4 regions of the Streptomyces sp. Tu 3180 genome follow, and region 1 is predicted to be linked to each of the others. Evidence: riboswitches for the same ligand, from Rfam matches in the RefSeq annotation. Region 1 holds a riboswitch; each other region holds the start of a gene.

What was found. A riboswitch is a leader RNA that binds a small molecule or an ion and turns the genes downstream of it on or off. The one in region 1 is predicted to bind cyclic di-AMP.
Region 2: linked by a shared signal. The riboswitch ahead of GL259_RS22830 (transglycosylase SLT domain-containing protein) and the one ahead of GL259_RS28565 (M23 family metallopeptidase) in region 1 are both predicted to bind cyclic di-AMP.
Region 3: linked by a shared signal. The riboswitch ahead of GL259_RS32970 (M23 family metallopeptidase) and the one ahead of GL259_RS28565 (M23 family metallopeptidase) in region 1 are both predicted to bind cyclic di-AMP.
Region 4: linked by a shared signal. The riboswitch ahead of GL259_RS18970 (M23 family metallopeptidase) and the one ahead of GL259_RS28565 (M23 family metallopeptidase) in region 1 are both predicted to bind cyclic di-AMP.

Annotation. Positions count from the first base shown of each region.
Region 1 covers NZ_WOXS01000002.1:6,159,761-6,162,974, reverse strand. The annotation lists gene GL259_RS28570 (GntR family transcriptional regulator) at 1-493, opposite strand, end outside; gene GL259_RS28565 (M23 family metallopeptidase) at 702-1,475, opposite strand; cyclic di-AMP (ydaO/yuaA leader) riboswitch at 1,488-1,653, opposite strand; gene GL259_RS28560 (pitrilysin family protein) at 1,852-3,214, opposite strand, start outside.
Region 2 covers NZ_WOXS01000002.1:4,849,140-4,852,353, reverse strand. The annotation lists gene GL259_RS22835 (polyprenyl synthetase family protein) at 76-1,086, opposite strand; cyclic di-AMP (ydaO/yuaA leader) riboswitch at 1,692-1,862, shown strand; gene GL259_RS22830 (transglycosylase SLT domain-containing protein) at 1,868-2,356, shown strand; gene GL259_RS22825 (HAD family hydrolase) at 2,320-3,192, opposite strand.
Region 3 covers NZ_WOXS01000002.1:7,236,868-7,240,081, forward strand. The annotation lists gene GL259_RS32965 (alpha-galactosidase) at 1-853, shown strand, start outside; cyclic di-AMP (ydaO/yuaA leader) riboswitch at 1,172-1,333, shown strand; gene GL259_RS32970 (M23 family metallopeptidase) at 1,338-2,297, shown strand; gene GL259_RS32975 (SGNH/GDSL hydrolase family protein) at 2,503-3,214, shown strand, end outside.
Region 4 covers NZ_WOXS01000002.1:4,021,234-4,024,447, forward strand. The annotation lists gene GL259_RS18965 (PrsW family intramembrane metalloprotease) at 1-359, shown strand, start outside; gene GL259_RS18970 (M23 family metallopeptidase) at 430-1,461, opposite strand; cyclic di-AMP (ydaO/yuaA leader) riboswitch at 1,474-1,631, opposite strand; tRNA gene GL259_RS18975 (tRNA-Met) at 1,928-2,001, opposite strand; gene GL259_RS18980 (dihydrofolate reductase family protein) at 2,064-3,197, opposite strand.

The DNA of each region.
Region 1 (3,214 bases):
CCGACGGGCCCTCCACGGCGTACATCCAGGCGATCTTGTGCCGCAGCTGGGTCAGCATCGACGTCAGGGCGGGGCTGCCCGCGGCCTGGGCGAGCGTCTCGTGGAACCAGCCGTCCAGGGAGCGCAGGTCGTCGCTGCCGCCCCGGCGGGCGCGCTCCTGCCCCAGCCGGACGAGACCGCGCAGGACCTTCAGGTGGGCCTCGGTGCGGCGCTGCGCGGCGCGGGCGGCGGCCAGCGGCTCCAGGAGCACGCGCATGTCGAGCAGGTCGGCGGCCTCCTGCTCGGTGGGTTCCGCGACGCACGCGCCCGCGTGCCGCCGGGTCACCACGAAGCCCTCGGCCTCCAGGGTGCGCAGGGCCTCCCGGACGGGGACGCGGGAGACGCCGTAGCGGCGGGCGAGGAGTTCCTCGGTGAGCCGGCTGCCCCGCGCGTGGACACCCGCGACGATGTCGTCCCGGATCGCCGTGCACACCGAGTGCGCGGGAATACGCATGACCGACCTCCGGCTTAATCCCCGTGAAACGCCGACGAGCGGCGCGCTTTTCCGTGACTCTATTGCAATCCGCGGGAATTTCCGATGCCGGGCCGGATTCCATGTGTGTTTTTGGACAACCGCTCCCCGGAAACGCCGGTGCCCCGGCTCGGGGAGCCGGGGCACCGGGAAGCGGGGGGGCGTGCGCCTGGGACGGGGCGTGCGCGCCTCAGAGGTTCACGCCGTGCGCCCGGAGGTAGGCGACGGGGTCGATGTCGGAGCCGTACTCGGCGGTCGTCCGGGCCTCGAAGTGCAGGTGCGCTCCGGTGACGTTGCCGGTGGCGCCCGAGAGGCCGATGCCCTGGCCCGGGGTGACCCGCTGGCCCACCGAGACGTCGACGGACGACAGGTGGCCGTACTGGGTGTACGTGCCGTCGTGCATCTTGATGACGACCTGGTTGCCGTACGCGCCGCCCCAGCCGGCCTCGACGACGGTGCCCGCGCCGACCGCGTGGACGGGGGTGCCGCTCGCGGCGTGGAAGTCGACACCGGTGTGGCTGCCGGAGGACCAGACGGCGCCGCCGGACTTGTAGCCGGTCGAGACGTAGGAGCCGGGGATCGGCGAGACGAAGGTGTTGAGGCGCTTGCGCTCGGCCTCGCGCGCCGCGCGCTCCTTCTCCGCGCGGGCCTTCTCGGCCTCCTCGGCCGCCTTCTCGCGCGCGGCCTCCTCGGCCGCCTTGCGCGCGGCCTCCTCGGCCGCCTCCCGGGCGGCCTCGTGCTGGGCGGCCGCCTGGGCGTCGATCCGGGCGGCGACCTCGTCGCCCAGGGTGACGACGGGGGTGAGGCCGGTCTGCGCGACGGCGGGTCCGGCGGCGAGCGCGGGGGCCGCGAGGGAGCCGACGACGCCGGTGCCGGTGAGGGCCGCGACGCCCGCCGCGCGGGCGGTGCCGCGCTGCATCCGGCTGGGACGACGGTGCTTCCCGGTGGCGCGGGTGAACGCCATGTACAGGCTGGTCCTTTCCTTCCCTCTCGCCTACCGGGTTAGCTGACGGGTTCGGAGCAGGAAGGTCTCCTACGGACCCCCTCGCGACACGCGCGGGCGTCCGATTCACCCCAGGGACTGCACAAGGGTCCCCGGCTCCCCTGGCTCGCGCCGTACGGGGACTCGGCGATGGCTGTCCGGTGCCGCGGGTGCGGCGCACTGCCCGACGAACAGCCCGGAAGACGCTAAGCGGGCGGGCTTCCAATTCCCAAACAGAACCCGGAGTTTGTAGCGCATCCCACAGGGCAGACGGGCAACCTCCCGTCAATTCGGGCATAAGAGGGCCCTGGTGACACATGGGTCACCAGGGCCCCGCGCGCGTGTCCTGCGCGGCTGCCTACTCGGCCGCCACCACGGTGACCTCGCCGATGCCGAGGGCCTCCACGGGCTCCTTGATCTGCGCCGCGTCACCGACGAGGACGGTCACCAGACGGTCCACCGGGAAGGCGTTGACGACGGCGGCGGTCGCCTCCACGGTGCCGGTCGCGGCGAGCTGCCGGTACAGCTCGGCCTGGTAGTCGTCGGGCAGGTGCTGCTCGACCTGGTCGGCCAGGGTGCTCGCGACGGCCGCGGCGGTCTCGTACTTCAGCGGCGCGACGCCCACCAGGTTCTGCACGGCGACGTCCCGCTCGGCGTCGGTGAGCCCCTCCGCGGCGAGCGTGCGCAGCACCGTCCACAGGTCCTGCAGGGCGGGCCCGGTGTTCGGGGTGTCGACGGAGCCGCTGATGGCCAGCATCGCCGCTCCCGTGCCGTCCGGGGCGGACCTGAGGACCTGCCCGAACGCCCGGACGCCGTAGGTGTAGCCCTTCTCCTCGCGCAGGACGCGGTCCAGGCGGGAGGTGAGGGTGCCGCCGAGGCAGTAGGTGCCGAGCACCTGCGCGGGCCACACGCGGTCGTGCCGGTCCGGGCCGACGCGGCCGATCAGCAGCTGCGTCTGGACGGCACCCGGACGGTCCACGATCACGACCCGGCCGGTGTCGTCGGCGACCACCGGCGGAACGGGCCGGGGCCGGCCCGGGGAGCCCGTCCAGGAGCCGAGCGTGTCGCGGAGCAGCGCGTCCAGGTCGACACCGGTGAGGTCGCCGACGACCACCGCGGTCGCCGTGGCGGGACGGACGTGCTTCTCGTAGAAGGCGCGCACGGCCGCGGAGTCGATGCCGGCGACCGTCTCCTCGGTGCCCTGGCGCGGGCGCGACATGCGCGAGTCCGCCGGGAACAGCTCCTTGGAGAGCTCCTTCGCGGCCCGGCGGGAGGGGTTGGCCAGCTCGTGCGGGATCTCGTCGAGGCGGTTGCGGACGAGCCGCTCGACCTCGCTGTCGGCGAACGCGGGCGCCCGCAGGGCGTCGGCGATCAGTCCGAGCCCCTTGGCGAGCCGCGAGGCCGGGACCTCGAGGCTCAGGCGGACGCCGGGGTGGTCGGCGTGCGCGTCCAGGGTGGCGCCGCAGCGCTCCAGTTCGGCGGCGAACTCCTCGGCGGAGTGCTTGTCGGTGCCCTCGGAGAAGGCCCGCGCCATGATCGTGGCGACACCGTCGAGCCCGGCCGGCTCGGCCTCGAGGGGGGCGTCGAGGAGCACCTCGACGGCGACGACCTGCTGACCGGGGCGGTGGCAGCGCAGCACGGTCAGGCCGTTGTCGAGCGCGCCGCGCTCGGGGGCCGGGAAGGCCCAGGGCCTGGCCTCGCCCGCCTGCGGCTGGGGGTGG
Region 2 (3,214 bases), 1.3 Mb from region 1:
GTAACGGTGCGGCCGGGGCCCCGAGGGGACGCGGCCGGCCCGGAGGGGACGCGGCGTGCGTACGGGCCGGGCGGCTCAGCCCGCCCGGTGCACCACCGCGTCGCACAGCTCCACCAGCGCCGCCTTCGCGTCGCACTCCGGCAGCGGGGCCAGGGCCGAGCGGGCCTCCTCGGCGTAGCGCACGGTGTCCCGGCGGGCCTGCTCCAGGGCGGGGTGGGCGCGCAGCAGCCGCAGCGCCTCGGCGTGCCGGGCGTCGTCGGTGAGGTCGGAGTCGAGCAGCTCGCACAGGGCGATGTCCTCGGCCAGCCCCAGCCGGGCCGCCCGCTCGCGCAGCCGCAGCACGGGCAGCGTGGCGATGCCCTCGCGCAGGTCCGTGCCGGGGGTCTTGCCGGACTCGTGGGAGTCGGAGGCGATGTCCAGGACGTCGTCGGCGAGCTGGAAGGCGACGCCGAGCCGCTCGCCGTACTGGGTGAGCACGTGCACGACCGTTTCGTCGGCGCCGGACATCATCGCGCCGAACCGGCAGGAGACCGCGACCAGCGAGCCGGTCTTGCCGCCGAGCACGTCCAGGTAGTGCTCGACCGGGTCCCGGCCGTCCTGCGGCCCCGCGGTCTCCAGGATCTGCCCGGTGACCAGCCGCTCGAACGCCTCGGCCTGCACCCGCACCGCCTCCGGGCCGAGGTCGGCCAGGATGTGCGAGGCCCGCGCGAAGAGGAAGTCGCCGGTGAGGACCGCGACGGAGTTGCCCCAGCGGGTGTTCGCACTGGCCACGCCGCGCCGCACCTCGGCCTCGTCCATGACGTCGTCGTGGTACAGCGTGGCCAGGTGGGTCAGCTCCACGACCACGGCCGACGGCACGACACCGGGCGCGTAGGGGTCGCCGAACTGGGCGGAGAGCATCACGAGCAGCGGGCGGAACCGCTTGCCGCCGGCCCGCACCAGATGCTGGGCGGCCCCCGTGATGAAGGGCACCTCGCTCTTGGTGGCCTCGAGCAGCCCCTCCTCGACAGCCGTCAATCCGGCCTGGACATCGGCTTCCAGAGCCTGGTCCCGCACGCTCAGCCCGAACGGCCCGACGACGGTCACGAGGGGTCTCCTGTCTGCTGGTGTCTGGTGGCGGTTACACGGTTTGTCGATAGGTCGCTGCCCTCACTCGAGTCAGCGTATCCGGTCACGTTTCGATCACCGTCAGCGCCCGGGTCTCCCGGTCTCGAACTTCGCTCGACCTGGAGGCGCCCTCGAGTCGGACGGCGCGAGATCGGAGCCGTCGGTTTCTGATCGTTCGACGACAACAGACATCCATCGGTTTTCCGGGGTGTGACGATCCACACCTGCGGGGCCGCACCCCCCGGATCGCACCTCGCCGCACTCGCCATCCCGACCATCCTGTCGTCCCACTGTCCGATTCGCGGTAATTGTCAATCGGATTCCCTTTGGCGTGAAATGCGGACCGAACGCACGGCCAGTGAGGTCGGTCACGCGCCGCCCGCCCGCCCGCCGCTCCGGCGCACCGGCGTTCTCCCTTTCCCCGCAGGCGAGTTGAGCCTTGGCACTCGCAAAGAACCAAGCACCCCAAAACACCCATGACAAGATCAAACGGCCCCATCTGTGGCGGCTGCACTTGTTTCCGACATGTGCTCTCGCATACGTTCCCGGCCTGCCGGGTGGACGCCGAATCCTGCCGCCACCCGCATCGACCCACGACGACTCACTCACGCACGGCAGGAGCGGGGGACCCAGGTAAGTCGCCGGGCCGGCCACACGCCGGAACGGCTCGGGGTGAAGCCGTGCCCGCAGGGGCACGGCCGGGCACTCTCCCGCCCGAACCCGACAGCTCACCTCGCAGGCGTAGGAGAGGAACCCAGACATGCCTGCATCCGGTCAGCCCCGCCGCTTCGGCGGCCGCCGCCTCGCCCGCTCCCTCGCCGTCGCCGGCACCGGTGTCGCCGTGGTCGCCCTCCCGCTGTTCGGCGCGACCAGCGCCTCCGCGGCCACCACGCCGTCCACCACGGCCGCCGCCTCCACGACGACCTACCCGGACAACCTCGACGGCTGGATCCGCGAGTCGCTGTCGGTCATGGCGCAGCACGGCATCCCGGGCTCCTACGAGGGCATCCACCGCAACGTCATGCGCGAGTCCTCCGGCAACCCGGCCGCCGTCAACAACTGGGACTCCAACGCCGCCGCGGGCACCCCGTCGAAGGGCCTGCTGCAGGTCATCGACCCGACCTTCCAGGCGTACCACGTGCCCGGCACCGCCTTCGACCCGTTCGACCCGGTCGCGAACATCACGGCGGCCTGCAACTACGCCGCCGACCGCTACGGCTCGATCGACAACGTCTTCGGCGCGTACTGAGCCGTCCGCTGACGGCCCAGCACGGCCGCCCCGCCGAACAGTCGCTCGAGGACGACGGCCACGCCGTCGTCCTCGTTCGACGTGGTGACCTCGTCGGCCACCGCCTTCAGCTCGGGATGGGCGTTGGCCATGGCGACGCCGTGCGCGGCCCAGTCGAACATCGGGATGTCGTTCGGCATGTCACCGAAGGCGAGGGTCCGCTCCGGGCCCAGCCCCAGGTGTTCGGCGGCCAGCGCCAGCCCGGTCGCCTTGGTGACCCCGCACGGCTGGAGCTCCACGGTCCCCGGCCCCGACATGGTGACCGTGGCCAGCGAACCGACCACCGAACGGGCCGCCGCCGCCAGGGCGTCGTCCGACAGCTCCGGGTGGCGCAGCAGCACCTTGCTGATCGGCCGGTCCCACAGGTCACCGCGCCGCTCGACCCGCACGGCGGGGAGGGTGGGGTGCGGCATCAGGTAGCCGGGCTCGATCAGGGTCAGCCCGTCGACGCCGTCCTGGTCGACCGCGGCGTACACCTCGCCCACCTCGGCCTCGATCTTGCCGAGCGCGGTCTCCGCCAGTTCCCGGTCCAGCGTGACGGACCACAGCAGCCGGTCCGCGCCGGCGTCGTACACCTGCGCGCCCTGCCCGCACACCGCGAGCCCCGTGCCGCCGAGGTCGTCCAGGAGCGGCCGCACCCTGGGGGCCGGGCGTCCCGTCACCACGAGGTGCCGGGCACCGGCCCGCTCCACGCGCGCGAGCGCGGCGAGGGACCGGTCGGAGAGGGTGTCGTCGCCGCGCAGCAGCGTCCCGTCCAGGTCGGTGGCGATGAGTGAGAATGCGGTGGGTGCGGCCATGATCAGAGAATACGGACAACGA
Region 3 (3,214 bases), 1.1 Mb from region 1:
CGACGTCCGGGAGCACCTCTGGGAACAGCTCGACGCGCTGCTCACCGACGCCCCGATCGACTACGTGAAGTGGGACTTCAACCGCTGCTTCACCGACGCGGGCTGGCCCGGCGACCCGTACCCGCAGCGGCTGTGGACCGACCACGTGCACGCCCTGTACGCCCTGCTGGACCGGCTGCGCGCGGCCCACCCGGGCGTGGCCTTCGAGTCCTGCTCGGGCGGCGGCGGGCGGATCGACCTCGGCATCCTCGGCCGCACCGACCAGGTGTGGACCTCGGACAACACCGACCCGCTCGACCGGCTCGCCATCCAGCACGGCTTCAGCCAGATCCACCCGGCGCGGGTCATGGCCGCCTGGGTCACCGACAGCCCGAACGCCATGCTGAACGGACGGGTCAGCTCCCTGCGCTTCCGGTTCGTCAGCGCCATGGCCGGGGTGCTCGGGGTCGGCGGCGACCTCACGCGGTGGACCGAGGAGGAGCTGGCCGAGGCGCGCGAGTGGGTCGCGCTCTACAAGGAGATCAGGCCCGTCGTCCAGCGCGGTGATCTGTACCGCCTGCGCGCCCCGGAGGGCGGGTTGAGCGCGGTGCAGTACGTCCTCGGTGACGAGAGCGTCGTCCTGGCCTGCCTCCAGGCGCAGCACTACGGGGAGCCCGTCCCCGCACTCCGGCTGCGGGGCCTCGACGCGGCGTCCGCGTACGAATGCCGTGCCTGGGGTCCCCCCTGCCCGAGCGGAGCCGAGAGCTCGGGGGAGGGCGGCGTGCACCGGGGTGCCGTGCTGCTGCACCACGGGCTGCGCACGGGGCTGCGCGGCGACCTGGACGCCGCGGTGTTCCGGTTGCGACGCCTGTGATCTGGCGATTGGGGCGTTCTGTCCGATTAAGGCGGTTCGCCATAACGTGCCCCGATAGAAAGGGAGATGGGGTCGGGGTGCGTGAGCATCGTCATATCCGTGACGCGGCGTTATCGCCATGTCCACGTAATTCGGTTGTGCGGCAAGGGGATTCGGGGGGAAACGGGAATCCCGGTTGACGCTCGGTGACGTCTTTCGTGTCTGTGGATCACGGAAAAAGAGGTTCGCGGAGAATCCCGCGCTTGTCCCTTTGCGTCGCGGTCGCTTACGTTCACCACCGATCCGGACGGACGCCTAATCCTGCCGCCGCCCGGAGCCCGCACACACACACTGACCCGTGTACGGCAGGAGCGGGGGACCCACAGGTACGACTGCCTGTTCCGGTCTCCGGAACGGCTTGGGGTTAAGTCGCGTCGCAGCGCGGCCGGGCACCTCCAGCCCGAACCCGACAGCTCACCTCGCAGGCGCCGGAGAGGAATTCACCATGCCCGCGAAGGGTAAGCACCGCCGTCCCAAGACCCAGCGTTTCACCCGCTCCATCGCCGTCGCCGGAACCGGTGGCGCCGCGCTCGCCCTGCCGCTCCTCGGTGCCACCGGCGCGCACGCCGCCACGCCGGAGACGACTCCCGAGAAGGCCGTCCAGTCCCTTTCCGCCACCGGCCACAAGGCCGCCGCGGACAAGGGCGGCGACGCCCGCACGTACACCGTGAAGGCCGGCGACTACCTCGCGAAGATCGCCGAGGACGAGGACGTCGACGGCGGCTGGAAGAAGCTCTACACGGACAACCGCGAGGCCATCGGTGAGAACCCCTCGCTCATCCACCCCGGCCTGAAGCTCTCGGTCGACGGCAAGGCCGCCGCCGGCGCGACGGAGGAGTCCTCCGCGCCGAAGGCGTCCGGGTCCGCCCCCTCCGGCGCGTCGAAGGCCTCGTCGCCCGAGGAGCCCTCCGCCCCGTCGTCGCAGCCCGCCGAGGCGGAGCAGCCCGCGCAGTCCGCCCCCTCGGACGCCGGGTCCGCCGACCGGGCCGCGAACGCCTCCGGTTACAGCTCCCCGGTGCCCGGCGGCGGCGTCGGCACCGGCTACAAGGTGGCCGGCAGCATGTGGTCCAGCGGCTACCACACCGGTGTCGACTTCAGCGTCCCGACCGGCACCTCCCTGAAGGCCGTCGGCGCCGGCACGGTCGTCTCCGCCGGCTGGGCCGGCGCGTACGGCAACCAGGTCGTCATCAAGCTCGACGACGGCTACTACGCCCAGTACGCCCACCTGTCCTCGCTGTCCGTCTCGGCCGGCCAGACCGTGAGCGCCGGTCAGCAGGTCGGCCTCTCCGGCTCGACCGGCAACTCGACCGGTCCGCACCTGCACTTCGAGATCCGCACCTCGCCGAACTACGGCTCGGACGTGGACCCGGTCTCCTACCTCCGCTCGAAGGGCGTCTCCCTCTGACCCCCGCGAGACGACCTGCCTGACACGCCGCCGAAGGCCGGATCCCGATTCCCGGGTCCGGCCTTCGGCGTATTCCGGAACGGGCGGTTTTTTGAGAGTGGCTTATCTCACCGCACGTCAACTCTTTCCTACGGTCGCGTAGGTCACATTCGAGGGTGAATCATGTGCTGCTGTGGCAGACGATTCGAAGAGTGACAGCAGAACAGTGATCGGGTCGTACGTGGCGGTGGGGGACAGCTTCACCGAGGGCGTCGGTGATCCCGGCCCCGACGGGGCGTTCGTCGGCTGGGCCGACCGGTTCGCCGTGCTGCTCGCCGACCGCCGGCCCGAAGGCGACTTCCGGTACACGAATCTCGCGGTGCGCGGAAAGCTGCTCGACCAGATCATGGCGGACCAGGTCCCGAGGGCCGTCGAACTCGCCCCCGATCTCGTCTCCTTCTGCGCGGGCGGCAACGACATCATCCGCCCGGGCACCGACCCGGACGAGGTGGCCGAGCGCTTCGAACGGGCGATCGCCGCGCTCACGGCCGTGTCCGGCACGGTCATGGTGACGACCGGGTTCGACACCCGTGGCGTGCCCGTGCTCAAGCACCTGCGCGGCAAGATCGCCACGTACAACGGGCACGTGCGGGCCATCGCCGACCGGTACGGCTGTCCCGTGCTCGACCTGTGGTCCCTCAGGAGCGTGCAGGACCGCAGGGCCTGGGACGCCGACCGGCTGCACCTGTCGCCCGAGGGGCACACCCGTGTGGCACTCCGCGCCGGGCAGGTCCTCGGCCTGGAGGTCCCGGCCGACCCGGAGCAGCCCTGGCCGCCCCTGCCGCCCCGCGGCACCTTCGAGGTCCGGCGGGACGACGTCCAGTGGGCCCGCGAGTACCTGGTGCCGTGGATCGGGCGCCGGCTGCGCGGGGAGTCGT
Region 4 (3,214 bases), 2.1 Mb from region 1:
CGCAGTACGAGGCGTACGCGACCTCGCTGGCGTTCCTGCGGCACCGGGGGCGGCTCGGCCGGGCGGGGACGGACTTCGTCGAACGGGAGCGGGAGCTGCTGCTGGAGCTGTGGCGCCGCCGGGAGGCGGCCCGCCCGGCGCTGGACCACGCGGCCCGCACCACCGCGCCGCCGGTTCCGGTCGCCGTCCCGCCGTGGCCGGTGCACGGGATGCCCGGAGCACACGGGATGCACGAAGTGCACGGGACTCACGGGGTCCATGGAGTCCAGGGGACCCGGGGGACGCACGGGCCCCAGGGATACGGGCAGCCGCAGCCGCATCCGTACCCGCCGTACCAGCCGAACCCTTACCGCTTCTGAGTCACCGAACCGGCAGCCCTGACGTCGGGGGGACGCCGTCGGGACTGCCGGGGTTCGGGAGCGGTGGGTCTCAGGGGGTGAGGCCCTTGTCGCGCAGCCACGCCAGCGGGTCGACGCCCGAGGAGGAGCCGCCCGGGTGGACCTCCAGGTGGAGGTGGGCCCCGGTGGAGTTGCCGGTGGAGCCGACGCGTCCGATCACATCGCCGGTGTTGACCTTCTGGCCGACGCTGACGCTGATGGAGGACTGGTGGGCGTACCAGATCTCGGTGCCGTCCTCGAGGGTCAGCACGGTCTTGTAGCCGTAGGAGCCGTCCCAGCCGGCGGAGGTGATCGTGCCGGTGTGGACCGCCTTGATCAGCGTGCCCGTGGGCGCGGCGAAGTCGAGGCCGGTGTGGTAGCCGGAGGACCAGTAGGCGCCGGCCTGGCCGAAGGTCGAGCTGAGGGTGTACGAGGAGGTCGGCAGCGCGTACTGCTTGGCCAGCTCGGCGAGGCGCTCGGCCTCGGCCTTCTTCCTGGCCTCCTCCTCCGCCTTCTTCTTCGCGGCCTCGGCCTTCGCCTCGGCCTCCTTCTCCGCCTTGGCGGCGGCCTCGGCGGCCGCCTTCTCGGCCGCCGCGGCGGCTTCCGCCGCGGCCTTGCTCTCGGCCTGGTCCTGCTGCTGCTCGACCTGCGCCATGATCCGGGCGCGCAGCGCCTCACCGGCGTCGGCGGTGCCCTGCCCGGTGTCGTCGGCGGTCGCGCCGATGCTGCTGAGCGGCGTGGCGGAACCGGCGGGCTCCTCCTCGTCGGAGATGAGGGAACCCACGTTGGGCAGGTCGGGCATGGAGATCGAGACCGGCGGCTTGCCGGTCTGGGCGGTGGCCATGCCGCCCGCGCCCACCGCGGCGATGACACCGACGCCCAGGACCGTGGAGCTGCGGGCGAGTCCTCCGCCGCGCTGCTTGGCGACGCGGTGCCGGCCGCGTACCGGGCGGACGGACTCCGCGGTGGGGTTCCACTCCTCGAAGGGGCCCTCCTCGCCGCGGACACCGCCGTAGACGAAGGTGTCGCCGTCGCGCTGGCTCGGCATGAAGGGGGCCTCGGGGGCAGGCCGGTTGGACGCCACGTGGGCGCGCTCCTTTCCTTCCTTCATCGCCTACCGGGTTAGCTGACGGGTTCGGAGCAGGAAGGTCTCCTACGCGCGTATACGAGCCGTGCTTCCACGGCGGTATCCACGCGATTCACCCCATGGTGGTGGTTCCCCGGTTCCCTTGCGGGATTCGGCGCGTGCGCACGGAGCCGACTTCTGTGACGGCTGGGACGACCGCGCTGCGTTATCGAACGTTAATAGACGCGAGGGCCGGATTCCAAGCCGTTCCTCTTGATCGTTCGCGATTTTCGCGTGGACTTAACCGCCACGAGCGGCCAAAAACGGGCGAGTTGACCCACCCTCGGATGTCCACCGAGTTCTGACGGTGTGTCAGTTGTTATGCGCAGCGGGGCGGCCCGGTCACTCTCGGTGAGAGCGGTGCGCGCGGAGAGGAAAACACCGAGGGCCGGAACCCTTCCGGATTCCGGCCCTCGGCCTTCAGTAGCGGGGACAGGATTTGAACCTGCGACCTCTGGGTTATGAGCCCAGCGAGCTACCGAGCTGCTCCACCCCGCGTCGGTATGACACCAGTGTACGCCATGCGCGGGACACTCAGCACACCCGTTGTCCCCGGCCCCTCAGCGGCCGATCAGATGGCCGTTCGGCGCCTGGGCCCGCTCCTCGTGCTCCGGCAGCACGACGACGGTGGCGCCCCCGTCCGCCAGCACTCCGCTGCCGTCGGCGCCCGGCACGAAGGTGTCCGGCTCGCGCCAGGCCGTGACCACCCGCCGCACCCCCGCGTCCAGGATCAGCCGGGCACAGGGCGCCGGCCGGGACGCGCGCCGGGCGCAGGGCTCCAGGCTGGAGTACACGGTGGCGGTCGCGAGCCGGGGGTCCGTGGGGTCGGCCTTGGCGAGCGCCGCCTCCTCCGCGTGCACCACCGGGTCCCCGCCCTCCCGGGAGTGCCCCCGCGCCAGTTCCGTACCGTCGGCCGCGACCACCACCGCGCCCACGCTGAACGCCGTCCGGGACGGCGGGCACCGGTCCGCGAGGTCGCAGGCGAGGGCCAGCCAGTGGTGGTCGGCGGCGGAGGGCACCGCACCGGTGCCGGGTGCGGTGGGCTCGTAACGCGTCAGGACGACGTCGCCGACGGCGCGGGTCTCGAGCAGCCGCAGCCGGCCGCCCTGGTAGGAGCCGGGGCCGAAGAGGCGGGGGGCGTCCGGGTCGCCGACGAAGAGCGGGGCGAGGACCAGCTGGAGCTCGTCGGCGAGGCCCTGGGTGAGGAGCTGGGTGTGGATCAGGCCGCCGCCCTCGACCATGAGCCGCCGGACCCCGCGCACGGCGTGCAGGTGCTCCAGGAGCCGCCGCCAGTCGACCTCGGGGCCGAGCGGGACGACATCGGCCGCGAGACCGTGGGCGTGGGCCCGCTCGGCGCCCCCGTCGGTCGTGTAGAGGACCTTCTCGCCCCCCGTGTGCCAGAACAGCGCCGCCGGGTCCAGGTCGCCGGAGCCGCTGACGGTGACCTTGAGCGGATACTCGGGCCGGCCCTCGGCGACCCGGGCGGCCCGCCGCTCGGGCGAGTTGACCAGCAGGCGCGGATTGTCGGCACGGATCGTGCCGGCGCCGACCAGGATCGCGTCCACCGACGCCCGCACCTCGTCGACCCGGTCGAAGTCGGCCGGGCCGGACAGCAGCAGCCGCTCGGGGCCGGTGTCGTCCAGGTAGCCGTCCAGGGAGACGGCGGCGGACAGCAGGACGTACGGGTGGGGCATCGGCGTACTCCAAGCGG